One region of the Streptomyces sp. NPDC002055 genome, then DNA from elsewhere that is predicted to be linked to it. Evidence: predicted binding sites of a transcription regulator. Region 1 holds the regulator's gene; each other region holds the start of a gene.
The links. Region 1 encodes HrcA, which represses chaperone genes, less so after heat shock. Its sites were predicted from a motif close to TTNGCACTCNGNNNNNCNGAGTGCNAA; they were not measured.

Region 1 (7,327 bases):
CCAGCAGGCGTCCGCCTGGGGCTGGGGCAGCGCCGCCACCTGGCTGTGCATCGTGGGCGGCCTGGCCGTCCTGGCGCTGTTCGTCCGCTTCGAGCTGCGCACCCGGCACCCGCTGATCCAGCTGAAGGTCTTCGCCGACCGGGCCTTCGCCGCCGACGCCGCGGTGCTGTTCTTCGCCATGATGGCGTTCGTCCCGGTGTTCTTCTTCGCCTCCGTCTACGCACAGATCTCGCTCAGCGAGTCCCCGAACCAGGCCGCGCTCTACCTGCTGTACTTCTTCGTGGGCTTCGCGATCGCCTCCCAGTGGGGCGGCCGGATCCTCGACAAGCAGGGCGCGAAACCGGCCATGCGGCTGGGCACCGCCGTCGGTGCGGTCGGATTCGCCCTGTGGGCCCACAAGATGACCGACCTCTCGGTGCACGACCAGTGGCCCTATGTCGCCCTCGCGGGCGCCGGCATCGGATTCCTGCTCGCCCCGGCCTCCACCGACGCCGTCAACCGGGCCATCGACGCGTCGTACGGCGAGGTCACCGGCATCACCCAGACCGTGCGCAACTTCGCCGCCAGCGTGGGGCTCGCGATCTTCGGCACGGTGCTGACCCATGTGATGACCGACCGGGTGGTGGAGAGCTTCGAGGCCCGGGGCGTGCCGGAGAGCGAGTCCCGGGACATCGCCCGGAACATCGCGGAGTCCATCACCGGGAACGCCGACGACCGGCAGCCGACCGGAGACGGCCCCGTCGCGCGCTCCCTGCGCGAGGCCATGGGCACCGTCCGGATGGACTTCGCCGAGGCCAACCAGGTCGTCTTCGCCTGCATGGCGGGCGCCCTGGCCGTCGCCTTCGTCTGCTCGCTGCTGCACCCCGGCACCCGGGTCACGGGCGCCCCGGACGAGCGGGACCCCGGGCCGGGCCCCGGCGGACCGTCCGGCCCGCCCGGCGCCCCCGGCTGGGCGGAACCGGCGGGTCCCGGGGGCGCCGCCGGGTTCACCGGGCCGGCCGGCTCCCCGGGGGCCGCGCGCCCCACCGACCTCTGACCGCTCAGGGGCGCTTGCTCCCGCCGCGCGCCCCGGGCGGGCAGAGGGCAAGCACTCGCGCCGGGCGGGCAGAGGGCAAGCACCCCTCAGGGCGCGGTGACGAAGTCGATCAGCTCCTCGACCCGGCCCAGCAGCGCCGGCTCCAGGTCCTTGTAGCTGTTCACGGAGGCGAGGACGCGCTCCCGCCAGGCCGCCCCGGTGTTCTCCGGCCAGCCCAGCGCCCGGCACACCCCGGTCTTCCAGTCCTGCCCGCGCGGGACCGACGGCCAGCCGGGGATGCCCACCGATGCGGGCTTCACCGCCTCCCAGATGTCGATGTAGGGGTGTCCCACGACCAGGGTGTGCGCGTCGGTGACCTGTTCGGCGATCCGCGACTCCTTGGAGCCGGGCACCAGATGGTCGACGAGGACCCCGAGCCGGGCGTCCGGACCGGGGGAGAAGTCCCGGACCACCGCCGGAAGGTCGTCGACCCCCTCCAGATACTCCACGACCACGCCCTCGATCCGCAGGTCGTCGCCCCAGACCCGCTCCACGAGCTCCGCGTCGTGCCGCCCCTCGACATAGATGCGCCCGGCGCGTGCGACCCGGGCCCGCGCTCCGGGTACGGCGACCGAGCCGGAGGCGGTCCGGCCGGTGCGGGCGGGCGCCGTGTGCGACGGGCGCACCAGGGTGACGACGCGCCCCTCTTCCAGGAAGCCGCGCGGCACCATCGGGAAGACCCGGTGCTTGCCGAACCGGTCCTCCAGCGTGACCGTCGGTCCCTCCGCCGTCTTCTCACAGCGGATCACCGCGCCGCAGAAGCCGGTCGACACCTCCTCGACCACCAGACCGGGCTCGGCCGGCACCTCGGGGGCGGGCTGCTGCTTCTTCCACGGCGGGGTGAGGTCCGGCCCGTACTCTCTGCTGCGCATCGCCCGACAGTAGGAAGAAACGGCTGGTCGTGACTACGACACGCCGAAACGGGCCGCCAGCTGGTCCCGCTGCTCCCGGACGAAACGGGCATTCACCACCGCGCCGTGGCCGGGGACGTACAGCGCGTCCTCACCGCCCAGGTCCAGCAGCCGGTCCAGGGCCGCGGGCCACTGAGCCGGTACGGCGTCCGGCCCGGCCTGCGGTTCGCCCGACTCCTCCACCAGGTCGCCGCAGAACACCACGCTCGGGGCCCCGCCGGTGCCCGGCACCAGCACCGCCAGGTCGTGGGCCGTGTGGCCGGGGCCGGCGTTCACCAGCACCGCCTCCCGGCCGCCGCCGAGCCGAATCGTCATCTCACCGCTGATCAGGTGGTGCGGCGCCGTCAGCCGCTCCGCGGCCTCCGCGGCGGCGCCGGGCTCCACCCCCTGCCGCACCGCGTCGTCGCGCAGGGCCTCCCGCTCCCGGGGCGAGGACAGCAGCCGGTCCATGCCGACGGCGGCGTACACCTCCGCCCCGGGAAAGGCGTCCATCCCGAGCACATGGTCGAAGTGCGGGTGGGTGAGTGCGAGATGTGTCACCCTCCGGCCCGCCGACCCCGCCGCCTGGCGGGCCAGTTCCGCGCCTTCGAGCAGACTCGAACCGGCCTCCACCATCAGCACCGCGTCCGGGCCGTGCACCACCCCGGCGGTCATGTCCCAGACGGGCAGTCTGCGCCGTTCGACCCCCGGCGCGAGCAACTCCCAACGCGGCTCTTCCGCTGTGTGATCCATGCGACGAGGCTACGGCGGAGCGGTACCGTGGCCCGCCGTCCGGCCAACACCGGCGGTGACGGCCCTTGCCCTGTTCACACCACCCCGCCGTACACTGAGGCGGGGGAAGCTGGCACTCAGATGCAGCGAGTGCCAGGCAGAGGCCCACGGAACCACCACTGGAGGTGTGCGCATGCTCAGTGAACGCAGACTCGAAGTGCTGCGCGCCATCGTCCAGGACTACGTGGGCACCGAGGAGCCGGTCGGTTCCAAGGCGCTCACCGAGCGGCACGGCCTCGGCGTGTCCCCGGCCACCGTGCGCAACGACATGGCGGTGCTGGAGGACGAGGGCTACATCGCCCAGCCGCACACCAGCGCGGGCCGCATCCCGACCGACAAGGGCTACCGGCTCTTCGTGGACCGGCTGGCCGGCGTGAAGCCGCTGTCGTCGCCGGAGCGCCGGGCCATCCAGAACTTCCTGGACGGCGCGGTCGACCTGGACGACGTCGTGGGCCGCACGGTCCGGCTGCTCGCGCAGCTGACCCGGCAGGTCGCGGTGGTCCAGTACCCGTCGCTGACGCGGTCGACCGTCCGGCATGTGGAACTGCTCTCCCTCGCTCCGGCCCGGATCATGCTGGTGCTGATCACGGACACCGGACGGGTCGAGCAGCGCCTGGTGGACTGCCCCGCGCCGTTCGGCGAGACCTCCATGGCGGACCTCCGGGCCCGGCTCAACAGCCGCGTGGTGGGCCGCCGGTTCGCGGATGTGCCGCAGTTGGTGCAGGATCTTCCGGAGTCCTTCGAGACGGAGGACCGGGGCACGGTCTCCGCCGTCCTGGCGACTCTCCTGGAGACGCTGGTCGAGGAGACCGAGGAGCGGCTGATGATCGGCGGTACCGCCAATCTGACCCGCTTCGGACACGACTTCCCGCTGACCATCCGGCCGGTGCTGGAGGCTCTCGAGGAGCAGGTGGTGCTCCTCAAGCTGCTCGGCGAGGCCAAGGACTCCGGCATGACCGTACGAATCGGGCATGAGAATGCCCACGAGGGGCTGACGTCCACATCGGTCGTCGCGGTCGGCTACGGTTCGGGCGACGAGGCAGTCGCCAAACTCGGCGTGGTCGGACCGACCCGCATGGACTACCCCGGAACGATGGGAGCGGTACGCGCAGTGGCACGTTACGTCGGACAGATCCTGGCGGAGTCGTAAAAGTGGCCACGGACTACTACGCCGTACTGGGCGTGCGCCGCGACGCAGGGCAGGACGAGATCAAGAAGGCGTTCCGGCGCCTGGCTCGGGAACTGCACCCGGACGTCAATCCCGACCCGAAGACCCAGGAGCGGTTCAAGGAGATCAACGCCGCTTACGAGGTGCTCTCGGACCCGCAGAAGAAGCAGGTCTACGACCTCGGCGGGGACCCGCTCTCGCAGGCCGGCGGAGGCGGTGGCGCGGGCGGCTTCGGCGGCGCGGGCTTCGGCAACTTCTCCGACATCATGGACGCGTTCTTCGGCACCGCCTCGCAGCGCGGGCCGCGGTCCCGCACCCGGCGCGGCCAGGACGCGATGATCCGGCTCGACGTCGAGCTGGACGAGTCGGCCTTCGGCACCACCAAGGACATTCAGGTCGACACCGCGATCGTGTGCACCACGTGCACCGGCGAGGGCGCGGCGCCGGGCACCTCGGCGCAGACCTGTGACATGTGCCGCGGCCGCGGCGAGGTGTCGCAGGTGACGCGGTCCTTCCTGGGCCAGGTCATGACCTCGCGGCCGTGTCCGCAGTGTCAGGGCTTCGGCACCGTCGTGCCGACCCCCTGCCAGGAGTGCGCGGGCGACGGACGCATCCGCTCGCGGCGCAGCCTCACCGTCAAGATCCCGGCCGGTGTGGACAACGGCACCCGGATCCAGCTCGCGGGCGAGGGCGAGGTCGGCCCCGGCGGCGGGCCCGCCGGCGACCTCTACGTCGAGATCCACGAGCTGCCGCACCCGGTCTTCCAGCGGCGCGGCGACGACCTGCACTGCACCGTCACCATTCCGATGACGGCGGCGGCGCTGGGCACCAAGTGCCCGCTGGAGACGCTCGACGGGCTGGAGGAGGTCGACATCCGGCCCGGCACCCAGTCCGGCCAGTCGATCCCGCTGCACCAGCGCGGCATCACCCACCTGCGGGGCGGCGGGCGCGGCGATCTGATCGTGCACGTCGAGGTGCTGACGCCGTCCAAGCTCGACCCGCAGCAGGAGGACCTGCTGCGGCAGCTCGCCAAGCTGCGCGGCGAGGAGCGGCCCTCCGGCCACTTCCAGCCCGGACAGCAGGGGCTGTTCTCCCGGCTGAAGGACGCCTTCAACGGCCGCTGAGGCCACGCCGGCCCGGTGGTTCCGACCACCGGGCCCGGACGCCCCGGCCGCCTCGGCGGGCAACACCCGCGTCCCCGGCCGTCCTTCCGGCCGGCGGCGCGCGCCGGACACCGGCTCCGGGGTCCGTCCGTGCCGGGCCCGGCGGGCGTGACACCATGTGGGCATGCCCTCCGCGCTCACCGATCTCTCCCGGTACCCGATCGTGCAGGCCCCCATGGCCGGTGGCGCGTCCCGCCCCGAGCTCGCGGCCGCCGTGTCCGACGCGGGCGGCCTCGGCTTCCTGGCCGCCGGCTACAAGACGCCGGAGGCCATGTACGAGGAGATCAAGGCGCTGCGCGGCCTGACCGGCCGCCCCTTCGGCGTCAACCTGTTCATGCCGCAGCCCTCCGTCGCCGACGCGGCGGCCGTCGACGTCTACCGCGAACAGCTCGCGGGCGAGGCCACCTGGTACGAGACCCCGCTCGGCGACACGGACGGCACCACCGACGACGCCTACGAGGCCAAGGTCGCGATCCTCCTCGACAACCCGGTCCCGGTCGTCTCCTTCACCTTCGGCTGCCCCTCCCGGGCCGTGTTCGACGCCTTCGCCAAGGCCGGAACCCTCACCGTGGCGACCGTCACCAGCCCCGCCGAGGCCCAGGCCGCCCAGTGGTCGGGCGCGGACGCCGTCTGCGTCCAGGGCATCGAGGCCGGCGGGCACCAGGGCACCCACCACGACGACCCGTACACCGACGGCCCCGGGCACGGCGTCGGCCTGCTGACCCTCATCGCCCAGGTCCGCGAGGCCGTCCAGGTGCCGGTCATCGCCGCCGGCGGGCTGATGCGCGGAGCGCAGATCGCGGCCGTGCTGGCCGCCGGCGCCACCGCCGCCCAGCTCGGCACGGCGTTCCTGGTCTGCCCCGAGTCCGGCGCCAACGAGCTGCACAAGAGGGCCGTCACCGACCCGGTGTTCCCCGGCACCGCGCTCACCCGGGCCTTCTCCGGGCGCCCGGCCCGCGGCCTGGTCAACCGGTTCATCCGGGAGCACGGCCCGTACGCCCCCGCCGCGTACCCGCAGATCCACTACCTGACCGCGGGGCTGCGCAAGGCCGCCGCCGCGGCCGGTGACCCGCAGGGCATGGCGCTGTGGGCCGGGCAGGGCCACCGGCTGGCCCGGGAGCTGCCCGCCGCCGAGCTGGTCGAGCTCCTCGCCGCCGAACTCGACGCCGCACGGGCCTCGCTGAAGCCGGACTCCGCGTCGTGACCGCACCCGTCTTCGTCGTCGACCCCCTGCCCGGCACGGGCGAGTTCGTGCTCGACGGCCCCGAGGGGCGGCACGCCGTCTCCGTGCGCCGACTGCGGGCCGGCGAGGAGGTCGTGCTCACCGACGGGCGGGGCGGCTCGGCGCCGTGCGTGGTGCGGGCCGCCGAGGGCAAGGACCGGCTCGTCCTCACCGTCGGCGCGGCCGGGGCCGAGGAGGAGCCCGCTCCCCGGATCACCGTCGTCCAGGCCCTCCCCAAGGGCGACCGCGGCGAACTGGCCGTCGAGACCATGACCGAGACCGGCGTCGACGCGATCGTGCCCTGGCAGGCGTCCCGCTGCATCACCCAGTGGAAGGGCGACCGGGGCGCCAAGTCCCTTGCCAAATGGCGCAGTACGGCCCGGGAGGCGGGCAAGCAGTCCCGCCGGGTGCGGTTCCCCGAGGTCGCCGACGCCATGACCACCAAGCAGGTCGCGGCCCTCCTCGCGAGCGCCGACTTCGCCGCCGTGCTGCACGAGGACCGGGAGGCCGGGAGCGAGCCCCTGGCCACCGCCGCACTCCCCGACGACGGGCACATCGTGCTCATCGTCGGCCCCGAAGGGGGCGTCTCTCCCGAGGAGTTGGCGGTCTTCGCCGAGGCCGGGGCACAGCCCCACCGGCTGGGTCCGAGCGTGCTGCGCACCTCCACCGCGGGCACCGCCGCCACGGCGCTACTGCTGGGGCGTACCGGCCGCTGGTCCTGAACCGCCGACGGCGGCGGTGCCGCACCGGGCGGTGCGACGCCGGGCGGCGACCGGGCGGCGTTCGCCCTGCTCGCCGAGCGGCACCACCGTGAGCTGCACGCCCGGCCGTCGGTCCCGGCCCTCCGGACCGTACGGGCCGCGACGGCCGGCCTGCGCGCGAAACGACCGGGAAGTGCCGGTCCGTCACCCTTGCCCGGAAGCTCCGCGGCTGCCCGGCCCCTGGTGACGATCCGCGACGGATCGTTAGTGTGGCAGGCGTGACGCAGCCTTCGTACCTCCGGTTCCCCCACCTGCA
Region 2 (7,327 bases), on a different contig from region 1:
CCCAGGCTGCCCTCGAGCACCTTGGCGGCGTGGACCAGAGCGGAGCCACCACCGGAGACGATGCCCTCCTCGACCGCGGCGCGGGTCGCGGAGATGGCGTCCTCCAGACGGTGCTTCTTCTCCTTGAGCTCGACCTCGGTCGCGGCGCCGACCTTGATGACGCAGACGCCGCCGGCGAGCTTCGCGAGGCGCTCCTGGAGCTTCTCGCGGTCCCAGTCGGAGTCGGTGGCGTCGATCTCGGCCTTGATCTGGGAGACGCGGCCCTGCACGTCCTCCGCCTTGCCGGCACCGTCGACGATCGTGGTGTCGTCCTTGGTGATGGTCACGCGGCGGGCGGAGCCGAGCACGTCCAGGCCGACCTGGTCGAGCTTGAGGCCGACCTCCTCGGCGACGACGGTGCCGCCGGTGAGGGTGGCGATGTCGCCCAGCATGGCCTTGCGGCGGTCGCCGAAGCCCGGGGCCTTCACCGCGACGGCGTTGAAGGTGCCGCGGATCTTGTTGACCACGAGGGTGGAGAGCGCCTCGCCGTCGACGTCCTCGGCGATGATCAGCATCGGCTTGGAGCCGCCGGCCTGGATGACCTTCTCCAGCAGCGGCAGCAGGTCCTGGATCGAGGAGATCTTGCCCTGGTGGATCAGGATGTACGGGTCGTCGAGGACGGCCTCCATACGCTCCTGGTCGGTGACGAAGTACGGGGACAGGTAGCCCTTGTCGAAGGCCATGCCCTCGGTGAAGTCGAGCTCCAGGCCGAAGGTGTTGGACTCCTCGACGGTGATGACACCGTCCTTGCCGACCTTGTCCATCGCCTCGGCGATGAGCTCGCCGACCTGCTTGTCCTGGGCGGACAGACCGGCGACGGCCGCGATGTCGGACTTCTCGTCGATCGGGCGCGCGATGGCGAGCAGGTCGTCCGAGACGGCCTTGACCGCGGCGTCGATGCCCTTCTTCAGGGCGGCCGGGGAGGCGCCGGCGGCGACGTTGCGCAGGCCCTCGCGGACCAGCGCCTGGGCCAGCACGGTCGCGGTGGTGGTGCCGTCACCCGCGATGTCGTTGGTCTTGGTCGCCACCTCCTTGACGAGCTGGGCGCCGAGGTTCTCGTACGGGTCCTCGACCTCGACCTCGCGGGCGATGGTCACACCGTCGTTGGTGATGGTCGGCGCGCCGAACTTCTTGTCGATGACGACGTTGCGGCCCTTGGGGCCGATCGTCACCTTCACGGTGTCGGCAAGCTTGTTGACGCCACGCTCGAGGGCGCGACGGGCGTCCTCGTCGAACTTCAGGATCTTCGCCATGGTTGCGTTCGTCCTCTCAACGAACTGCGCCCCGGACGCCCGGTTGTTCAGACACGGGTTCCGGGGCGCAGATCAAAAAACAGTGGGTGAATTACTTCTCGACGATCGCGAGAACATCGCGAGCCGAGAGGACGAGGTACTCCTCGCCGCTGTACTTCACCTCGGTGCCGCCGTACTTGCTGTACAGCACGACGTCGCCTACGGACACGTCGAGCGGAAGGCGCTTGCCGTCCTCGAAGCGGCCCGGGCCCACGGCCAGGACGACGCCCTCCTGGGGCTTCTCCTTGGCAGTGTCCGGAATGACCAGGCCGGAAGCCGTGGTCTGCTCGGCGTCCAGCGGCTGGACCACAATGCGGTCCTCGAGCGGCTTGATGGCAACCTTGGTGCTGGCGGTCGTCACGATCCGACCTCCCCCTTCGGAGAGCTCACGGGGTTAACTGTCTGAGGTGGCGACCTGGTAGATCCGTCGTCGCGGGTGCCGGACCTGCCCGTCGCTGTGTAGCTGGCACTCCGTAGTGGAGAGTGCCAAAGCTGAGACTATGACGGCGTTAGCACTCAGTCAACTAGAGTGCCAACGAACCTCCGGGTGCCCCACGCGCACAGACGGGCCCAGCGGGGTCCTCTCTCGCCGGCCCGGCCTTCTGCCGGCCTGCTTGTTGCTGGTCAGAGCGGTGGGGGCGGCTCTCGGCCGCCTGGCCCGGCGCAGTACCGGGCGTTCGGTTTCCCAGGCGCGGAGCCGGAGTGTCAGGACGGGGCGGCGCACCCCGGCGTCCGGCCGGCGTTCGCGCCGCGGCCCGCCGCCGCGCCCCTCAGATGTAGTCCTCCAGCCTGGCCACCGCGAAGCCCTGTGCGGTGGCGGTGCGCAGCACTTCGCGGACCATGTCGGCCATGGTCCCGCCCCATTCCCCGCGGCCGCGGAAGTGCGTGAGGATGATGTCGCCCGGGTGCAGCCGGCCCCGGGTGTCGGCGAAGTCGATGCGGTCGGCGAACGCCTCCTGCGTCCAGAGCGGCACGCTGCGGACGCCGCAGGACTTGGCGGCGAGCAGCGTCTCCCGGTCGTAGTTGCCGTACGGCGGGCGGAACAGCCGCGGCCGTACGCCGAACTCCCGTTCCAGGTTCCGCTGCTGGCGGCAGATCTCCCTGTACTGGTCCTCGAAGGACAGCTCCGTCAGGTCGGGGTGGGTGAGCGTGTGGTTGTGCAGGGAGACGCCGAGCCGCTGGAGCTTCCGGAAGTAGCCGTAGTCGTCGCGCACGACGTAGTCGCTGAGGAAGGCGCTCACCGGCACGTCCAGTTCGCGCAGCATCCGGAGCAGCTCCGGGTCCTTGTGGCCGCCGTCGTCGATGGTGAGGAAGACGACGCGGTCGGAGGTGGGCACGCGGGTGAACACCGGGGGCAGGCCGGACCCCATCGACAGGGAGCGCGGCGTGGCCGGCCGCGCCTTGCGGACGGGCGGGGCGGGCGCGGCGACCGGCGGGCGGAGCAGGCCCCAGCGCTGGGCGGCGCGCAGCCGGACGGACCGGGCGTTCAGCCTGCTCTCGGCGTAGATCGCCAGGTCACGGGGGAGGCCCGGGGCCGCCGCGGGGGCCGGGCGCCCGGCGGTGCGCGGGACCGGACGGCGGTCGGCGGAGGGCGGCGGGCCGGGGTGTCCCGTGCCGCGCGAGGCTGCTTCGGGGCCGTGTGCGGCGGCTTGGGGACCGTGTGCGGCGGCGGGTCCGGCGCCCGGGGCCGACCGTCCCGGTCCGGGGTCGGGTCCGGGCAGCGGTGCGGTGCGATCGGGAGGCTGTGCGCAGGCTCCGCCGACCACACCGATCAGGAGCAGGACCGCGGCACAGGTGGTGGACCGGAATCGACGCTCATGAGTGTTTTTTTCATTTTGTCGTACTAGTTGCATGGCGCCGCATCCTGCCAGGGAGTCGGCCCCGCGGCGGCGCGACAGACCGTGGTGCCCGGACGGTCCCCCGCTTGGCCCACAATTGACCAGTGAACGCCCTCGACTCCTTCGCCGCCCTGCTCACCGACGAGGGCCGGGCGCTCCTCGCCGACCTGCGCGACTACGACCCCGCCCAGGAACTGGCGACCGCGACCCGGCTGCGCCGCGACCACCCCGCCGACCTGGTGTCCGCGGCGCTGGGGCAGGCCCGGCTGCGGCAGCGGGCGGCGGCGAAGTTCGGCGCCGAGGACGCGGCCGTCATGTTCTTCACCCCCAACGGCGTGGAGCAGGCCACCCGCACCTCCGTCGCCCGGTACCGGGCCGAGCGGTTCGCGGCGCTCGGCGTCCGGCGGCTGGCCGACCTCTGCTGCGGCATCGGGGGCGACGCCATCGCCCTCGCGCGGGCGGGCGTGGAGGTCCTCGCCGTCGACCGGGACCCGCTGACCTGCGCGGTGGCCCGGGCCAACGCCGAGGCGCTGGGCCTCGCGGACCGGATCGAGGTGCGCTGCGCGGACGTCACGGAGGTGGACACCTCCGGGTACGACGCGGTCTTCGCCGACCCGGCCCGGCGGGGCGGCCGGGGACGGATCTTCGACCCGGAGGCCTACTCCCCGCCGCTGTCCTGGGCGGTCGGTGCCGCCCGCAGCGCCCCGTACGCCGCCCTGAAGATCGCCCCGGGTGTCCCGCACGACGCGGTGCCCGACGACGCGGAGGCCGAGTGGATCTCGGACGGCGGCGAGGTGAAGGAGGCGGTGTTCTGGTTCGGCACCGCGCCGGGCGCCCGGCGCGCCACGCTGCTCCCGGGCCCGCACACCCTCACCGGAGCCGGGCTGCCGGACCCGGCGCCGGGTCCGGTCGGGCGCTGGCTGTACGAACCGGACGGGGCGGTGATCCGCGCCCATCTGGTGGCGGACGCGGCGGCCGGGGTGGACGGGCGGCTGATCGATCCGACCATCGCCTATGTGACGGCGGACGGACTCCACCCGACCCCGTGGGCCACCGCGTACGAGATCACCGACGCGCTGCCCTTCAACCTCAAGAAGCTGAAGGCGCTGCTGCGGGAGCGCGAGGTGGGGAAGCTGACGGTGAAGAAGCGCGGTTCGGCCGTCGAGCCGGAGGAGCTGCGCCGGAAGGTCAAACCGCAGGGGCCGAACGCGGCCACGGTGTTCCTCACCCGCGCGGCCGGAGCGCCGACGATGCTGATCGGGCGGCCGGCGCGAGGCTGAGGGGCATTCGCGCTCACCGGGCAAGGCCCCCCGAGCGCCGGGGGACGATTCGCGGCTCGGCGGCTATCCGGGGGCCTGCGCCGGCGGTTCGTGGTCGAGGGCCTCGAACCGCCAGCGGTGGACCGGCCGGTGCAGCAGGTCCTGCGCGGGGGAGCCGAGTTCGGGGAGGTCCGCCTCGTACGGGGCATCCCACCAGGTGATGACCAGGACCCGGTCGCCGGGGGCGCCGAAGGTCTCGCGCCGCAGCGGCGGACCGGCGAGCTCCTGGGCGCGGGCCCACGCCAGCAGTTCCGGGCCGCGGCCCTCGGCGGCCCGGGCCTCCCACATCAGCGCGACCGTCATGCGTGCACCGTCATGAGTACAGGTTGTCCTTGCTCAGCTCGTGGAAGTGGTCGTGGTCGTGCCCGTGCCCGTGGCTGTTGCCGTCGTGGCCGTCGTGCGGGTGGTCGTGGTCGTGGTTCCCGGCGGGCACATGGGGCTCCGTCACCGGGAGCGAGGAGTCCGCGGACAGGTCCCAGGCCGACGCCGCCCGCCCGCGCGCCACCATCTCCGCGCCGAGCGCCGCGACCATCGCCCCGTTGTCCGTGCACAGCTTCGGCCGCGGCACCCGCAGCACGATCCCGGCGTCCTCGCAGCGGCGTTCGGCCAGGGCGCGCAGCCGCGAGTTGGCCGCCACCCCGCCGCCGATCATCAGGTGGTCGACGCCGTTGTCCTTGCAGGCCCGCACCGCCTTGCGGGTCAGCACGTCGACCACGGCCTCCTGGAAGGACGCCGAGACGTCCGCCACCGGCACCTCCTCGCCCGCGGCGCGCTTCGCCTCGATCCAGCGGGCGACGGCGGTCTTGAGGCCGGAGAAGGAGAAGTCGTAGGCCGCGTCCCGGGGGCCGGTGAGCCCGCGGGGGAAGTTGATCGCCGCCGGGTCGCCCTCGCGCGCGTACCGGTCGATGACCGGGCCGCCGGGGAAGCCGAGGTTCAGCACCCGGGCCACCTTGTCGAACGCCTCGCCCGCCGCGTCGTCGATGGTCGAGCCGAGCGGACGGACGTCGCCGGTGATGTCCGGGGCCAGCAGCAGCGAGGAGTGGCCGCCGGACACCAGGAGCGCCATCGTCGGCTCCGGCAGCGGCCCGTGTTCCAGCTGGTCGACGCAGATGTGCGAGGCGAGGTGGTTGACGCCGTAGAGCGGCTTGCCGAGGGCGTAGGCGTACGCCTTGGCCGCCGAGACCCCCACCAGCAGCGCGCCCGCGAGGCCGGGTCCGGCGGTGACCGCGATGCCGTCGAGGTCGCTCGCCGCCACCCCGGCGTCCTTCAGCGCGCGCCGGATGGTCGGAACCATGGCCTCCAGGTGGGCCCGGCTGGCGACCTCCGGCACGACGCCGCCGAAGCGGGCGTGCTCGTCGACGCTGGACGCGACGGCGTCGGCGAGCAGGGTGTGCCCGCGGACGATGCCGACGCCGGTCTCGTCGCAGGAGGTCTCGATTCCGAGGACAAGCGGCTCGTCAGCCATCGTGGGTCGTTCCTTGTTCGTGTGCGGCAGGGTCGTCTGCGGCGGGGCCGTCTGGGGTGGGGCCGTCAGCGGTGGGGGCGGTGTCGTGGGCGGCGGGCGCGGCCACCGCCGCGGCCGCGTCGTGCGCGTGACGGGCGTCGTGCGCGGCGAGGTCGGGGACGGCGGCGGCGCCGTCGGCCGTCTGGGAGCGGCGCATGACCAGGGCGTCCACATTGCCCGGCTGGTAGTAGCCGCGGCGCAGGCCGATGGGCTCGAAGCCGAAGCGCTCGTAGAGCCGCTGGGCCCGGGCGTTGTCGACCCGCACCTCCAGCAGCACCTCGTGGCACTCGAAGGCGGTGGCGCCGGAGAGCAGGTCGGTGAGGAGACGGGCGCCGAGGCCCGTGCCCCAGTGTTCGCGCGCGGCGGCGATGGTCTGGATGTCACCGGTGCCGTCGACGGCGGACAGCCCGCCGTAGCCGACGACCCGGCCGTTCTCCTCGGCGACCACATAGCGGCGGGTGGCGGACGGCCCGCGGGCGTGCGCGAGTTCGGACCAGAACAGCCCCCGCGACCAGGCGTCGTCGGGGAAGAGTTCGCGTTCGAGTTCCAGCACCGGCTCGACGTCCCACCAGCGCATCTCGCGCAGGGTCACGGCGCCGGGGGCTTCCGCGGTCGGGTCGGTCGCTTCGGTCACTGCGGGGTGACCACCTTGTAGTTGGCGGGCACCTGGGCGTCCGGGCGGCGCAGGTAGAGCGGCCGGTCCGGGAGGAAGTCCGCGCCGGAGGCGAGCCGTTCGGCGGCGAGCGCGGCCAGCGCGGCCGCGGACTGGTACTCGGGCATCCCCGCGGGCACGCGGGTGAACACCTCGGGGTAGAGCAGCGCGCCCGCGCCGACGGCCGGGTCCCCGGCGATCTGCTCGGCGATGTCGGCGGGCCGGTCGACGGCGGGTTCGGTCTCCCGGGTGCGGGGATCGGCGTACCGGGCCCAGTAGACCTCCTTGCGCCGGGCGTCCGTGGCCACGGTGAAGGGGCCGTCGAGGCCGGCCTGCCCGGCGGCGTACGCGATGCCGTCGAGCGTGCACAGCCCGTGGACGGGCGCGCCGGTCGCGGCGCCGAAGGCGGCGGCGGTCACCAGGCCGACCCGCAGCCCGGTGTAGGGGCCCGGACCGACCCCCACGACGATGCCGGTCACCGCGTCGATCTTCGTCCCGGCGGCGCGCAGCACCCGGTCGACGGACGGCAGCAGCAGCTCCCCGTGCCTCCGGGCGTCGACCTGGTGGGACTCGGCGAGGACGCGGTCCCCGTCGTACAGGGCGACCGTGACGGCGGGGGTGGCGGTGTCAAGAGCGAGCAGCAGCACGGGTACAGCCTACGGCGCGTTCCGCGGCCCCCGGTG
Region 3 (7,327 bases), on a different contig from region 1:
TGTCAGCTCGCGGTGCGGCTCGGTGTCGGCAACCGGTTCGCCTTCGCGGGGTCCCGGGAGCTCTTCCAGGAGTGGCGAACCGCCTCGGCGGGCACCGCGGTCGACTGCTCCGGTGTCAGCTACGAGCGGCTGGAGGAGACCGGCGGCATCGCCTGGCCCTGCCCCGCCATCGGCCACCCCGGAACTCCCCGCCTCTTCGAGGACGGACGCAGCCACCACGCGGACGGACGATTCCACCTGCAGACGGGCGGACCGGCAGGAGAGTGGGGCCGGCACACCGACCCGCAGGTCGCCTCCCCTGCCCCCTACACAGCAGGGACGAGGTGAGAGCCGATGATGGGCAGAACGATCTTCATCGATCCGGGGCGCTGCACGGGTTGCCAGGCCTGTGTCGCGGCCTGCCGCGAGTGCGACTCCCATCGTGGCATCTCGCTCATCCACCTCGACCCTGCGGACGAGGGCCATAGCGTTGCCTCCCTTCCCACGGTGTGCATGCACTGCGAGGACCCGGTCGCGCCCTGTGCCGCGGTCTGCCCCGCCGACGCGATCCTCACCACCCCCGACGGCGTGGTGCAGCAGGCCGATGCGTCGCGCTGTTTCGGTTGTTCGGACTGTGTCAGTGCCTGCCCCTTCGGCGTTCCCGAGATCGACCTCCGGGCCAAGCTGCAGCGCAAGTGCGACCTCTGCTACGACCGCACCTCCCAGGGACTCGGCCCGATGTGCGCCACGGTCTGCCCGACGGGGGCGCTCTTCTACGGCACGCTCGACGAACTCCGGGCGGAACGCCCCGGCGTCGAGGTCGCCGACTCCTTCGTCTTCGGCGAAACGCAGGTACGGACGGGGGTCGCGATGGTCGTCCCCGCCGACAAGGCCCGATGGCCGGTGCCCGGAGGGCTGCCGATCGTCGAAGTGAACGGAGCGGACGTCAGGTGACCGAACAGGGCGAGCAGATCGTTCCCACCTCCTCAGGGGCCACCCACTCGGGAACCGCCTCCGGAACCACCTCCTCTGGAACCACCTCCTCCGGGCCCCCCGCTCCATCCGGAGCCCTCCCCGCATCCGGGGCCGCCACTGCTTCCGATGCCCCTACCGACCCCTCATCCCTCGCGCTTCGGGCGCCGGTCACCGATCCGTCGGCCCCGGCCGCAGACCCCACTGATGGTTCCGGGGCCGGGACCGGCCTGCGGCCGGCGGCCTCCGGCAGGACCGGCCCCAACTCGCTCACCACGCGGCGGGACTATCTGCGCATCGTGGCCGTCGTGTCCGGGGGCCTTGCTGTCGGGGGCCTCGGCGTCGCCGCCGGCGGGCTGCACCGGCAGGGGGATTCCGAGGGAGCTCCCGCAGCCAAGCGGGTCGCGACCGTGATCGGTGCGGGCGAGTCCGTTGCCTTCCGCTATCCGGGAGAAGACGACCGGGCGATCGCGGTGCGGCTCTCCGACGGTTCGCTGGTCGGCTACTCCGCGGTGTGCACCCATCTGGCCTGTGCCGTGTTGTGGCGGGCGGACCAGGGCTTCGAGGGCGAGTTGCACTGCCCCTGTCACCAGGGCGTATTCGACATCCGCACCGGCGAGGTCACCGCCGGCCCGCCACCGCGTGGCCTGCCCAAGGTGGTTCTCGTCGAACGGGCCGACGGCAGCGTCTGGGCCATCGGCACCGCCCGCTCCGGCGAGAGCCTCGAAGAGGGCCTGTGCCGCCAACTGCTCAGGGACTACCCCGACACTGCTCGTGAGATCGGCTGCCCAGGCGTGCCACCCGTGGGGAACGAACAGGTATGAGTGAGCGCGACCCCGCCCCGCCGGGCCCTGCCGGTTCGCCGCTCGGCGGGACTTCGCCACCCCGGCCTCTGCTCGCCGAGACACCTCGGGAGCCCGGCCCCTGGGTCGGTCCGGCCAGCGGCCACGGGGACCCGCGAGTCAGGCACACCGGGCCGGGGCCGGGTGCGGGCGGCGAGCAGGAGCCGGCGCGGTCCTCGAAACTGTCCGTACGGCTCGCCCTGGCACTGACCGTGGTCATGGGGCAGCTCTGGGGCCTGACCGTCGCTGCGAATGAGTGGATGAGGGGCGATACCCGGACTGCCCAGTGGCTGGCCGGCTTTCTCGTGCTGTCCTTCGTCGTGGTGCTGGTGCTGTGGCTGATCGATCCGGAGGACCGCTGAGCCAGGCCCTCTCCCGGAAGGCAGGAGCCCGAACCAGGTGCCGGGGGCCGGCAACTTGCGCCGCAGGCCGGAGGCCGGGGCCCGCCGGCAACGGGAGGAGCGGGGGAGCGCCGACCGCGGTGCCCTGCCTGCGGGGACGGGGCACGCAGCGCCGACCACCGGCCCGGGCCCCGTACCCTGGGAGCCATGAGCAGTGCCCCTGAGCCCGAAGCGTCCGCACCCGCCCCCGCGCAGGGGGCCTCCCGTGACCCGAGGGCCGCCAAGGTGGACTTCGACGACCCCTTCGGGCGGCCGTCCGCGGACGACACCGACCGTGGCTGGGGCGAGCGTCCGGCCGAGGGCGACAGCGCCTCCGACCTGGCCCGGTTCCTCGACGAGAAGCCACCGCACCACTTCTGAGGCGGCCCAGCCGCTACTTCTGCGTCGGAACGCGGCCGGTGCCGGGCCCGGAGGGGCCGGGGCCCTGCCAGTCGGAGCCGCCCTGCCGGGCGACCAGGGCGTCCCGGATCTCGGTGAGCAGCTCGATCTCCGTCACCTCGGTCGGCGTGGCTTCCACGGGCGCCTTGGCGGCCTGCCGGGCCTTGTAGCGGTTCATCGGCAGGATCATGAGGAAGTAGACGACCGCTGCGGTGATCAGGAACGTGATGGTGGCGCTGATCACCGAGCCCCAGAGGATGTAAATGCCCTCGGTGACCTCGCCCGCCTTGTTCTTGGTGCAGGTGCCCAGGCAGAACGTGTAATGGTCGAGGTTCTGGGTCCCGAGGGCGCCCACAACGGGGTTGATGATGCCCTTCACCACGGTGTTCACGATGTTGGTGAACGCCGCTCCGATGACCACCGCAACCGCGAGGTCGACGACGTTCCCGCGCATCAAGAACTGCTTGAAGCCGTCCAGGATGCCCTTGTTCTCCTCGCTCACCGGGGTGCCTCTCTCTGCGTGCACGATGAATGGAACAGATGGTTCCGCAATGTACGGCAGGGCAGCGGCGGGCTGTCCAATCGCGCACCCCGGGCGTGGCAGCGACAGTCGCTCCCGATGCGCCGGAGGAGGTGGACCGGCGGGGCAGCCCCCGTAACCCACCCGGGAGCGCCCGTGCTGCGCCGGGCAGGAGCAGTACCGCAAGGGGAAGCGGCGTCGGGGAATCGACCGTCGGGGACGTGACCGTCATGGCCATCACCAGCCTTGTCGTGAGGAGCTTCTCGCTCGGATGCCCCCACGATGCACGGATGTTCCCCATCCTGCTGAGGCCTGTGGACAACCCCTCGATTGTGGACAAGGCGGTCACCCTCAGGGGTTCACATCACCCGCAGAAGTCGCCGCTGACCTCAGGAGCCGAGAGCCGAGAGCCAAGAGCCAGAAGGTCAGGAGCCAGGAGGTCAGGAGCCAGGAGGTCAGGAGCCGCAGAGCCGCACGCCCCAGCCGACGCCCCCGAGCCATTGCCTCCCACAACCAGGGCCCCACGCCGCCCCACGCCGCCCCGGGCCGGTGCCCCCGGGCCGGTGCCCGGGCCGACGTTCACCTCGACGCCGGCCTGCGGTCGGCAGCCGCCTCACCCGCCCGGGCAACCGGCCACCCCTGCCCGCCCCGCTACGGCAGCTCGATCCCCGGGTCCAGCCCGTCCAGCGCCCGCGCGCAGAGGCAGTCCCGGTCGCCGTTCCCCGGCAGCCCGCCCACCGCGTCGAAGAGCACGGTCCGCAGGCGTGAGACATTCGCGGCGAAGACCTTGAACACTTCCTCGTGGGACACGCCCTCGCCCGTCTCCGCCCCCGCGTCCAGGTCGGTGACCAGCGTCATCGAGGTGTAGCAGAGGCCCAGCTCGCGGGCGAGCACCGCTTCCGGGTGGCCGGTCATCCCGACCACCGACCAGCCCTGCGCCGCATGCCACTGCGACTCCGCCCGGGTCGAGAAGCGCGGCCCCTCGATCACGACCAGCGTTCCGCCGTCCACCGGCTCCCAGTCCCGTCCGCGGGCGGCGGCCACGGCCGCCTTCCGGCCCACGGGGCAGTAGGGGTCGGCGAAGCCGAGATGCAGCACGTTCGGCACCTGCGCGGCCCGGGGCTCCACCCCCGCGGGCGCGGAACCGGCCGTCGCCGGCAGCGGCTCACCGTCGTAGAAGGTCTGGGTGCGGGTCTTGGTGCGGTCCACCAGCTGGTCGGGGACGAGCAGCGTGCCCGGGCCGTACTCCGCCCGCAGGCCGCCCACCGCGCACGGCCCCAGCACCTGGCGCACGCCGACCGAGCGCAGCGCCCAGAGGTTGGCGCGGTAGTTGATGCGGTGCGGCGGCAAGTGGTGCTTGCGGCCGTGCCGCGGCAGGAAGGCCACCCGGCGTCCGGCGACCTCGCCGAGGAACAGCGAGTCACTCGGCGGCCCGTAGGGAGTGTCCACCGTGATCTCGGTCACATCATCGAGGAAGGAGTAGAACCCCGATCCGCCGATGACGCCTATCTCTGCTTGCGCGCTGACTGTCTCGACCATGGGATCACCCTATGGGGCCCCGGCCGGTTGTCACGGGCATGCATCGGACCCCGTCGCCTGGATCAGGCCACGGGGTCCGCTGAGTTTGTCGTCCGCGCCGCCGGGTCGGGCCGGGCAGGGCCGCGGAGGTGTGCCGTCAGGCGGCGGAGGAGCTGCTCGCGCCGCCACCGGTCCCGCTGCTCGTCTTCGCCGACGAGGAGGAGGACGAGGAGGTCGAGGAAGAGCCGGCCGAGGACGAGGAGTCCGACGACGAGCTGTCGCTCTTGGCCGGGGCGGACGACGACTTCGTCGTGCTGCTCGACGACGAGCCGCGGCTGTCCGTCCGGTAGAAGCCGGAGCCCTTGAAGACGACGCCGACCGCCGAGAACACCTTGCGCAGGCGTCCTTCGCAGTTCGGGCACTCCGTGAGCGCCTCGTCGGTGAACTTCTGCACCGCTTCGAGGCCTTCACCGCACTGGGTGCACTGGTACTGATAGGTCGGCACTTGCTCCTCCTGGCACTCTCACTCGATGAGTGCTAACGACGGTCAATAGTGCAGCATTCCGCGGGATCAGTCCACTGCGACCGGCCTCACGGTGACCGAGCCCACGCTCCGCGGCACCCGATTCACACGCGTGCGCCGGCTTCCCGCACCCGTGCGTCGGCCTCCCGCACGCGGGCTTCGGCGTCCCCCGCACGCGTGGCCGGGCCCCGCACGCGTGCGCCGGCTTCTCGCACCCGTGCTCCGGCCACCCACGCGCGCTCTCCCACGCCCGCCCTCACACGCGCGCTCTCACAACGCGCGCCCTCACACGCGTGCGTCCGCCTCCGCGCCGTCCCGGTCGCCGGAGTCCCAGCTCTTGGTCGCGGAGCCGGCGACGACGCCACGGCCTCCCGCGGACGCCGCCGCGTCCCGGCTCGGCACCAGCCGTCCGCGCAGCGCCACCAGGGTCAGCAGCGCCAGAGACGTACCGATCAGGGGGACGGTGAACGCCGCACTCGGGCCGAACCGGTCCGCCAGCTGTCCGGCCGCGGTCACCGCCGCCGCCTGCCCCAGGGCGACCGCCCCGGTCAGCCAGGTGAACGCCTCGGTGCGGGCGGTCGCCGGAACCAGCGTCTCCACCAGCGTGTATCCGGTGATCAGCGCCGGAGCGATGCAGAGGCCCACCAGCAGGCCGAGGGCGCCGAGCAGCAGCGGCGAGTGCACCGTCCACAGGACCGAACAGGCCGGGGCCAGTGCCGCGTACGCCGTCAGCAGGCGCCGCCGCGCGGACGCCCGCCAGGCGATGGCCCCGCAGGCCGCACCGGCGAGCATGTTGCCGGCCGCGAAGACGCCGTACAGCGGGCCGTTCAGCCCCGGCTCCCCGATGTCCTGGGTGAAGGCGGTCAGGGCCACCTGCATGCCGCCGAACACCGAACCGATGCCCAGGAAGGCCGCCGCCAGCACGCGGACGCCCGGCACGGCCAGGGCCGAGGTGCGCGGCGCCCGCTCGCCGTCGGCCCCGGGCCGGGACACGGGGGGTGCGGTGCGGCGCTGGGCCGCGAAGAGCAGCCCGCCCGCCAGGGTCAGGGCGGCCTCGGCGACCAGGCCGGCCGCCGGATGCACCCCGGCGCACAGCGCGGTCGCCAGGACCGGGCCGATCACGAAGGTGAGCTCGTCGGTGACCGACTCGAAGGCGGCCGCGGTGGACATCAGCGGGTGGCCGTCGAGCTTCGCCGCCCAGCGCGCCCGGACCATGGGGCCCACCTGCGGTACGGAGGCGCCGGTCGGTACCGCGGCGGCGAACAGCGTCCAGAGGGGCGCCTGGCCGAGCGCGAGCGCCGTCAGCAGCCCGGCGGCCACCACGTGCACCAGCACACCGGGCACCAGGACCCGGCTCTGGCCGAAGCGGTCCGCGAGCTTGCCGCCCTGCGGAGCGAACAGGGCCATCGAGACGCCGGTGACCGCCGCGACGGCGCCCGCGACGCCGTACGAGCCGGTCGTGTGCTCGACGAGCAGGACGATGCTGATGGTCAGCATCGCGAAGGGCTGGCGGGCGGTGAAGCCCGGGAGCAGGAACGTCCAGGCACCGGGGGTGCGCAGCAGCTGCCGGTAGCCGGGACGGGAAGTGGTGACCGCGGATGCCACGGCCGTGCCTTTCCGCTGCCTGGTAGCGCACGCCCGACGAGACCGGCCCCTGAAGTGGCGATCTCTCAGTACGGTGCGCCGAGAGCTGTCCTCTCGCGCATGTTCCGCGGTAGATACCGGGTCCGCACCGAGGTGGCTGAAGGGACCGCGGCCGCCATGCGGTCGCGCCAGCTCTGCATCAGGCAGAGTGGGTCGTCATTTGTGCGTCCTTGATTGTACAGGGCGGACCGGGGCCCCTCCTGTGATCCATGCGGCACCTGTGGCAGCTGGCCTGTGAAGGAGCGGCCGACTGGCCTGTGAAGGAGCGGCCGACGCCCTCCCCCGTGCCGGAGCGGGAGTACGGGCCGGCCGGCTTGCCGCCCTCAGCGCGGCCCGTCCGGGCGCAGCCAGCTCGCCAGCTTGCCGCCCTCGGCCACGGCCCGGAGCCGGTTCTCGGTGGCGTCCCGCACCGGATCCGTGGCCACCACCAGCAGCTCGTCGCCGCGCCGCAGCACCGTGGTCGGCGCCGGGACGAAGCTCTTCTCCTCCCGCACGACCAGGGTCACCGCCGACCCGGCCGGGAGGCGCAGTTCGCCGACCTCCACGCCGT
Region 4 (7,327 bases), on a different contig from region 1:
GCCTCGGCCGACGCCGACGCCACCGAGCGGGCCATCGGCTCCGGCGGCGGCAATGTCATGGTCCCCACCATGGACGTGATGGACCTGGGCCGCATGCTGGTCGCGGCCGACCCGACGGGAGCCGTCTTCGGCGTCTGGGAGCCGAAGGAGTTCTTCGGCGCGGCCGTCGTCAACGAGCCGGGCTCACTGATCTGGAACGAGCTCAACACCAGCGACGTCCAGGCGTCCACCGCCTTCCTCTCCAGCGCCCTCGGCATCGAGACCACACAGATGGAAGGCGCGGAGAGCTACTACGCGATCTCCGCCCAAGGGCGTACCGTCGGCGGGCTCCAGCCGCTGAGCGAGCAGATGCCGTCCGGCACCCCCTCGCACTGGCTCGCCTACTTCTCGGTGGAGGACGTGGACGGGACGGTGTCCAAGCTCTCCGCCGCCGGAGGCACGGTCCTCAAGGCGCCGTTCGACATGGTGGCCGGCCGGATGGCCGTCGTCGCCGACCCGCAGTCGGCGGCCTTCGCGGTCATCGCCCCGAAGCCCATGTGAGCCGTCGAAGCCCGGACGCTCCCGGAGAACGCACGTCCCGACCGATCTCCGGGAACTGCCCGAGAAAACGCCCGAGGGCGGCACCCGTGATGGGTGCCGCCCTCGGTCCGTACAGCTGTGAACAGCCGATCCGTCGAGACGGATCAGAAGTCCATGTCACCGCCCGGCATGCCGCCCGGAGCGGCCGCGGCGGCCTTCTCCGGCTTGTCGGCGATGACGGCCTCGGTGGTGAGGAAGAGCGCCGCGATGGAGGCGGCGTTCTGCAGCGCGGAGCGCGTGACCTTGGCCGGGTCGATGATGCCCTCGGCGACCAGGTCGACGTACTCGCCGGTCGCGGCGTTGAGGCCGTGACCCGGGGTCAGGTTGCGCACCTTCTCCACGACGACGCCGCCCTCGAGACCGGCGTTGACCGCGATCTGCTTCAGCGGGGCCTCGAGCGCGAGCTTGACGGCCTGCGCACCGGTGGCCTCGTCGCCCTCGAGCTCGAGCTTCTCGAACACGGAGACGGTCTGCAGCAGGGCCACGCCGCCACCGGCGACGATGCCCTCCTCGACGGCGGCCTTGGCGTTGCGCACCGCGTCCTCGATGCGGTGCTTGCGCTCCTTGAGCTCGACCTCGGTCGCGGCACCGGCCTTGATGACGGCCACGCCGCCGGCCAGCTTCGCCAGGCGCTCCTGGAGCTTCTCGCGGTCGTAGTCCGAGTCCGAGTTCTCGATCTCGGCACGGATCTGGTTCACGCGGCCCTGGACCTGCTCGCTGTCACCGGCACCGTCGACGATGGTGGTCTCGTCCTTGGTGATGACGACCTTGCGGGCGCGGCCCAGCAGGTCGAGACCGGCGTTCTCCAGCTTGAGGCCGACCTCCTCGGAGATGACGGTGCCACCGGTGAGGATGGCGATGTCGCCGAGCATGGCCTTGCGGCGGTCACCGAAGCCCGGGGCCTTGACGGCGACGGACTTGAAGGTGCCACGGATCTTGTTGACGACCAGGGTGGACAGCGCCTCGCCCTCGACGTCCTCCGCGATGATCAGCAGCGGCTTGCCGGACTGCATGACCTTCTCCAGCAGCGGAAGGAGGTCCTTCACCGCGGAGATCTTGGAGTTGACGATCAGGATGTACGGGTCGTCGAGCGACGCCTCCATACGCTCCATGTCGGTGGCGAAGTAGGCGGAGATGTAGCCCTTGTCGAAGCGCATGCCCTCGGTGAGCTCGAGCTCGAGCCCGAAGGTCTGCGACTCCTCGACGGTGATGACGCCTTCCTTGCCGACCTTGTCCATCGCCTCGGCGATGAGCTCGCCGATCTGGGTGTCGGCGGCGGAGATGGAGGCGGTCGAAGCGATCTGCTCCTTGGTCTCCACGTCCTTGGCCTGCTCGAGCAGCTGGGCGGAGACGGCCTCGACGGCCTTCTCGATGCCGCGCTTGAGGGCCATCGGGTTGGCGCCCGCGGCAACGTTGCGGAGGCCCTCGCGGACCAGCGCCTGGGCGAGGACGGTCGCGGTCGTCGTGCCGTCACCGGCGACGTCGTCCGTCTTCTTCGCGACCTCCTTGACCAGCTCGGCGCCGATCTTCTCGTACGCGTCCTCGAGCTCGATCTCCTTGGCGATGGAAACACCATCGTTGGTGATCGTGGGGGCGCCCCACTTCTTCTCGAGGACGACGTTCCGGCCCTTGGGGCCGAGGGTCACCTTGACGGCGTCGGCGAGCTGGTTCATCCCGCGCTCGAGGCCGCGCCGCGCTTCCTCGTCGAACGCGATGATCTTGGCCATGTGAAGTGGTCCTCCCGGACGTCGGGGGTCCCTGGCACAGGGTGCAAGGGGCGGATTGCTCCGGACCGCGCTGGCGCCCGCGACGGACGACCTGCACACCTGGTGGTTTCCTTGTCCCACCCGGCCTGCGGGCCTCACCGACCCGGTCCTTCTGTCACTCTCAACGTCAGAGTGCTAACGCCAATGATTAGCACTCGACCCCCTCGAGTGCAAGCGCCCCCGAAGGGGATCCTTGAGGGGTGGTGGTCGGGTGACGGGTGGGCGCAAGCGCCCGCAGGGCTTCGATGAGGGGTGGCGGTCGGGCGACGGGTGGGAGCAAGCGCCCCAGAGGGCTCAATAGGGCATGGCGGTCTGGCGGACGCCAAACAGAAGCGGGCCCGCTCCCCGGGGGGAAGCGGGCCCTGCGCTGCAGTCAGTCGGCGCGTATCAGCCGGCTACACGGACCATGTCCGCCTGCGGCCCCTTCTGGCCCTGCGAGATCTCGAACTCGACCCGCTGGCCCTCCTCGAGGGTGCGGTAGCCGTCCATCTGAATCGCGCTGTAGTGCACGAAGACGTCCGCACCACCGTCGACCGCGATGAAGCCGTAGCCCTTCTCCGCGTTGAACCACTTGACGGTGCCCTGAGCCATCCCTAACTCCCCTATTACTGGCCCTTGCACAGGACCGCACTCCGCGGACCCGGGTCAGACCTCACCTCCCGACAGGTAGGAGGTGTGCGCCGTAACGCGTCGACCGCGGCTGAATGTATCCGCACAGATGCCCTCTGCAACAGGTCAAACGGACGAGAATTCTGAGCGGGGCCGCAGGGAGCTATCCCCTGAATCACCGTGAAGTCAGGACAAGTTGGGTCAGACAAACGGGCATCAACGCGACAAATCGCGCGCACACTTCGGGCACATCTTGTCGCGTTCTCATATGCGTTCGGCAGAGCTGCCGGTGGGGGATCGCTCAACTGTACCGCGATCAACCACACAGAATGGCCCCCTCCGTTTCTCTTACGGAAGGGGCCATTCCTATTTACGCAAGGTTCCTGCGTTTATGGTTCAGCAGCCGCCGGCGACCGCCGGAATGATCGATACACCCGCGCCGTCCGGCGTGGCCGTCTCCAGGCCCTCGCTGAAACGCACGTCGTCGTCATTCACATAGACATTCACGAATCGACGCAGCTTGCCGGTGTCGTCGAGCACCCGGGCACCGATGCCCTGGTGGTTCTTCTCCAGGTCCGCGAGCACCTCGCCGAGAGTCGCGCCCTCGGCGGGCACCTCGGCCCGGCCACCGGTGTACGTACGCAGGATCGTGGGGATTCGAACGTTGACGCTCATGCGAGGCCTGCCTCTCGGAACGAGTCAAGGGTGGGGCGGATGGTCGCGGACGGGCCCGTCGTCGGAGCCACGGCGTCCAGGGTCTTGAGGCCGTCACCGGTGTTCAGCACCACGGTCTCCTCGGCCGGGTCGATCCGCCCGGCCTCGATCAGCTTCCGCAGCACGCCCACCGTCACACCGCCCGCGGTCTCCGCGAAGATGCCCTCGGTGCGCGCCAGCAGCTTGATCGCGTCGACGACCTGCTCGTCGTTCACGTCCTCCACGGCGCCGCCGGTGCGGCGGCAGATGTCGAGCACGTACGGGCCGTCGGCCGGGTTGCCGATGGCGAGCGACTTGGCGATCGTGTCCGGCTTCACCGGGCGGACCACGTCGTGGCCGTCCTTGAAGGCCCGGGAGACCGGGGAGCAGCCCTCGGCCTGGGCGCCGAAGATCTTGTACGGCTTGTCCTCCACCAGACCGATGGCGATGAGCTCCTTCAGCGCCTTGTCGATCTTGGTGAGCTGGGAGCCGGAGGCGATCGGGATCACGATGTTGTCCGGGATCCGCCAGCCGAGCTGCTCGCAGATCTCGTACGCCAGCGTCTTCGAGCCCTCGCCGTAGTACGGGCGCAGGTTGACGTTGACGAAGCCCCAGCCCTCGCCGATCGGGTCGCCGATCAGCTCGCTGCAGAAGCGGTTGACGTCGTCGTACGTGCCCTCGATGCCGACCAGGTCGCCGCCGTAGACCGCGGCCATGACGACCTTGCCCGCCTCCAGGTCGTGCGGGATGAACACGCACGACCGGAAACCGGAGCGGGCCGCCGCGGCGCCGACGGCGCCGGCCAGGTTGCCGGTGGAGGAGCAGGACAGCGTGGTGAAGCCGAAGGTGCGGGCCGCCTCCACCGCGATGGCGACCACCCGGTCCTTGAAGGAGTGCGTCGGGTTGCCCGAGTCGTCCTTCACGTGCAGGCCGCCGGTGACGCCCAGCTCACGGGCGAGGTTGTCGGCCCGGACCAGCTTGGTGAAGCCCGGGTTCAGATTCGGCTTGTCGGCGACGTCGGCGGGGACCGGCAGCAGCGGCGCGTAGCGCCAGATGTTGTCCGGACCGGCCTCGATGCGCTTCCGCAGGCCCTCGGGGTCGCCGCTCGGCAGGTCGTACGCGACCTCGAGCGGCCCGAAACACACCTCGCACGCGAAGATCGGGCCGAGGGCGAAACGCTCACCGCACTCGCGGCAGGACAGCGCGGTGGCGGGGCCGAGAGCGACGGGGGTGGAACCGGAGGTGGCGTCCTGGGAATCCGCGGACGAAGTGGCGGTAGCAGCTTGCACAGCCATGGAGGCGAGGCCCTTTCTCCTCATCTTCCTCGCGACGTACTTCGCCACGAGACGGAATTGGCACCTTCCCGAGCCGGGAGCCTCGCGTCTTGAGACGAGACCGGCCGGAGGGTTGCCGGGGCTTCAACGGGCCGTTCCCTCTGCCCCTCTGGATGAGCGGTATGGCGCCGGGCGGGGCCCGGTGCGTTTGTCCGCGGCAGGCCACCCCGACATGAAGTGGACTCCCGCGTTGTTCAAGACTGTAACCGACGGCCCCCACAGTTGAGATAGTCGTCCGAACCGCGAGACGGATCACAGCGGGCCACCGCCCCGGTCACCCGCGGGCCGCCCCGCGACCACACCAGGGAGACGAAAACACGTGCTGGAAGAGGTGGAGCGCTGGCTGGAGCACCGCTCCTGGTCGGCCGCCGACCGGCCGCTGAGCCGGCTCCTCGCCGCGAAGCAGGCGGCAGGCCCGTCCGGAACGGTCAGCGTGGTGCTCCCCGCCCTCGACGAGGAGGCCACGATCGGGCCGATCGTCGAGACCGTCCGGCGCGAGCTGATGAGCCCGGAGGTCCCGCTCGTCGACGAGCTGATCGTGATCGACTCCGGCTCCGCCGACCGCACCGCCGCGGTCGCCGCCGCCGCCGGAGCCCGCGTCGTCCACCGCGACACGGTGCTGCCCCGGCTGCCCGCCCTGCCCGGCAAGGGCGAGGTGCTGTGGCGCTCGCTGCTGGTCACCCGCGGCGAGATCGTCTGCTTCGTCGACGCCGACCTGCGCGACTTCTCCGCCCGCTTCGTCTCCGGCATCGTCGGGCCGCTGCTCACCGACCCGGGCCTGCACCTGGTCAAGGCCATGTACGACCGGCCGCTCGGCGACACCGGCGACCGCGGCGGCCGGGTCACCGAACTCGTCGCCCGCCCCCTGCTCAACCTGCACTGGCCGCGGCTCGCCGGCTTCGTGCAGCCCCTCGGCGGGGAGTACGCGGCCCGCCGCTCCCTGCTGGAGCGGCTGCCCTTCCCCGTCGGCTACGGGATCGAGCTGGGCATGCTGGTGGACGCGCTGGACCTCGCCGGGCTCGACGCGCTGGCCCAGGTCGACGTCGGCGTGCGGCGCCACCGCCACCAGGACGGGCAGGCGCTCGGCCGGATGGCCGCCACGATCTACCGGACGGCCCAGGCCCGGCTGGCCCGCGGCCACCTCGTACGGCCCGTGCTCACCCAGTTCGACCGGGGTGCGGAGGGCGGGTTCACGCCGTCCGTGCACGAGGTGGCGGCCGAGGAACGCCCGCCGGTGATCACCGTTCCGGAGTACCGGGAGGTGCGCGCCCGGGAGGCCGCGGGGCGGGGGCGGGTGGCCTGACCGGCGCGGGGGCGGGTGGCCTGACCGGCGCGGCTCCCCGGGTCCGCGCCCCCGCGGGCCCCGGGCGCTCCGCGGGTGCGCCGGAGCACCCCGGACGGGCGCGGCCGGCGAGCGCTCCGTACCGGCGCCGCGACGCTCCGTACCGGCCTCCGGTGGCCCCTCCGGGTGACAAACCGCCCCTGTCCGCACGTTTGAGCGGATCTTTCGCGGGCTAGGCTCGCGACATGGTCGCAGAGCAGGCTGCCGAGGTACTCGTCGCGTCCAACCGCGGCCCCGTCGCGTACACCCTCGCCGAGGACGGCTCCCTGACCGCCAAGCGCGGCGGCGGCGGGCTGGTCTCGGGGCTGAGCGCGATCGGATCCGAAACCGACGCCCTCTGGGTCTGCGCCGCCCTCGGCGACGGCGACCGCGAGGCCGTGCACCGCGCCGCGGGCGAGCTCGACCCGGCCGACTCCGGCGGCCGGCGGGTACGGATGCTCGACATCGACCCGGAGACCTTCACCGCGGCGTACAACGGCATCGCGAACTCGGTGCTCTGGTTCGTCCACCACATGCTCTACCAGACCCCGCTGGAACCGGCCTTCGACGCCGAGTTCCGCGCCCAGTGGGCCGCCTACGAGCGCTACAACGAGGCCTTCGCGGAGGCGCTGGCTTCGACGGCCGCCGAGGGCGCCGCCGTCCTCGTGCAGGACTACCACCTGTGCCTGGTCCCCGGCATGCTCCGGGAACGCCGCCCCGACCTGCGGATCGGCCACTTCTCCCACACGCCCTGGGCGCCCGTGGACTACTTCCGGCTGCTCCCCGACGACATCGCCGCCCAGCTGCTGCGCGGCATCCTCGGCGCCGACCGGGCCGCGTTCCTGACCCGCCGCTGGGCCCGCGCGTTCTCGGTGAGCTGCGCCGAGGTCCTGACCGACAGCACCGTCGAGCCCGGCGGCCCGTCCGACGTCTCGGCGGTCGTGCACGGCGGCCGGACCACCCGGCTCGGGGTGCACGGGCTCGGCGCCGACGCGGACTTCCTGCTGGAGCGCTCGCACCGCCCC

Region 2: a site for HrcA is predicted at 1,841-1,867, ahead of groES (co-chaperone GroES). Genes of this name have one in related genera too.
Region 3: a site for HrcA is predicted at 5,125-5,151, ahead of ABT112_RS05805 (FmdB family zinc ribbon protein). Genes of this name have one in related genera too.
Region 4: a site for HrcA is predicted at 2,494-2,520, ahead of groL (chaperonin GroEL). Genes of this name have one in related genera too.

Annotation. Positions count from the first base shown of each region.
Region 1 covers NZ_JBEOXS010000087.1:3,352-10,678, reverse strand. The annotation lists gene ABT112_RS32270 (MFS transporter) at 1-1,036, shown strand, start outside; gene ABT112_RS32265 (DUF3097 domain-containing protein) at 1,123-1,947, opposite strand; gene ABT112_RS32260 (MBL fold metallo-hydrolase) at 1,981-2,718, opposite strand; gene hrcA (heat-inducible transcriptional repressor HrcA) at 2,891-3,907, shown strand; gene dnaJ (molecular chaperone DnaJ) at 3,910-5,049, shown strand; gene ABT112_RS32245 (nitronate monooxygenase) at 5,213-6,292, shown strand; gene ABT112_RS32240 (16S rRNA (uracil(1498)-N(3))-methyltransferase) at 6,289-7,032, shown strand; gene ABT112_RS32235 (S41 family peptidase) at 7,290-7,327, shown strand, end outside.
Region 2 covers NZ_JBEOXS010000029.1:88,260-95,586, reverse strand. The annotation lists gene groL (chaperonin GroEL) at 1-1,292, opposite strand, end outside; gene groES (co-chaperone GroES) at 1,384-1,692, opposite strand; gene ABT112_RS19695 (polysaccharide deacetylase family protein) at 2,102-3,184, opposite strand; gene ABT112_RS19690 (THUMP-like domain-containing protein) at 3,274-4,449, shown strand; gene ABT112_RS19685 (hypothetical protein) at 4,513-4,791, opposite strand; gene tsaD (tRNA (adenosine(37)-N6)-threonylcarbamoyltransferase complex transferase subunit TsaD) at 4,802-5,953, opposite strand; gene rimI (ribosomal protein S18-alanine N-acetyltransferase) at 5,946-6,569, opposite strand; gene tsaB (tRNA (adenosine(37)-N6)-threonylcarbamoyltransferase complex dimerization subunit type 1 TsaB) at 6,623-7,291, opposite strand.
Region 3 covers NZ_JBEOXS010000007.1:48,587-55,913, forward strand. The annotation lists partial or broken gene ABT112_RS05770 (molybdopterin oxidoreductase family protein) at 1-243, shown strand, start outside; gene ABT112_RS05775 (4Fe-4S dicluster domain-containing protein) at 334-933, shown strand; gene ABT112_RS05780 (Rieske (2Fe-2S) protein) at 1,182-1,775, shown strand; gene ABT112_RS05785 (hypothetical protein) at 1,772-2,155, shown strand; gene ABT112_RS05790 (hypothetical protein) at 2,342-2,554, shown strand; gene mscL (large conductance mechanosensitive channel protein MscL) at 2,568-3,098, opposite strand; gene ABT112_RS05800 (S-methyl-5'-thioadenosine phosphorylase) at 3,744-4,631, opposite strand; gene ABT112_RS05805 (FmdB family zinc ribbon protein) at 4,768-5,115, opposite strand; gene ABT112_RS05810 (MFS transporter) at 5,419-6,738, opposite strand; gene ABT112_RS05815 (potassium/proton antiporter) at 7,101-7,327, opposite strand, start outside.
Region 4 covers NZ_JBEOXS010000071.1:5,064-12,390, reverse strand. The annotation lists gene ABT112_RS30100 (VOC family protein) at 1-540, shown strand, start outside; gene groL (chaperonin GroEL) at 684-2,306, opposite strand; gene ABT112_RS30090 (cold-shock protein) at 2,733-2,936, opposite strand; gene ABT112_RS30085 (MoaD/ThiS family protein) at 3,351-3,629, opposite strand; gene thrC (threonine synthase) at 3,626-4,942, opposite strand; SAM riboswitch class I at 4,960-5,101, opposite strand; gene ABT112_RS30075 (glucosyl-3-phosphoglycerate synthase) at 5,301-6,284, shown strand; gene ABT112_RS30070 (alpha,alpha-trehalose-phosphate synthase (UDP-forming)) at 6,509-7,327, shown strand, end outside.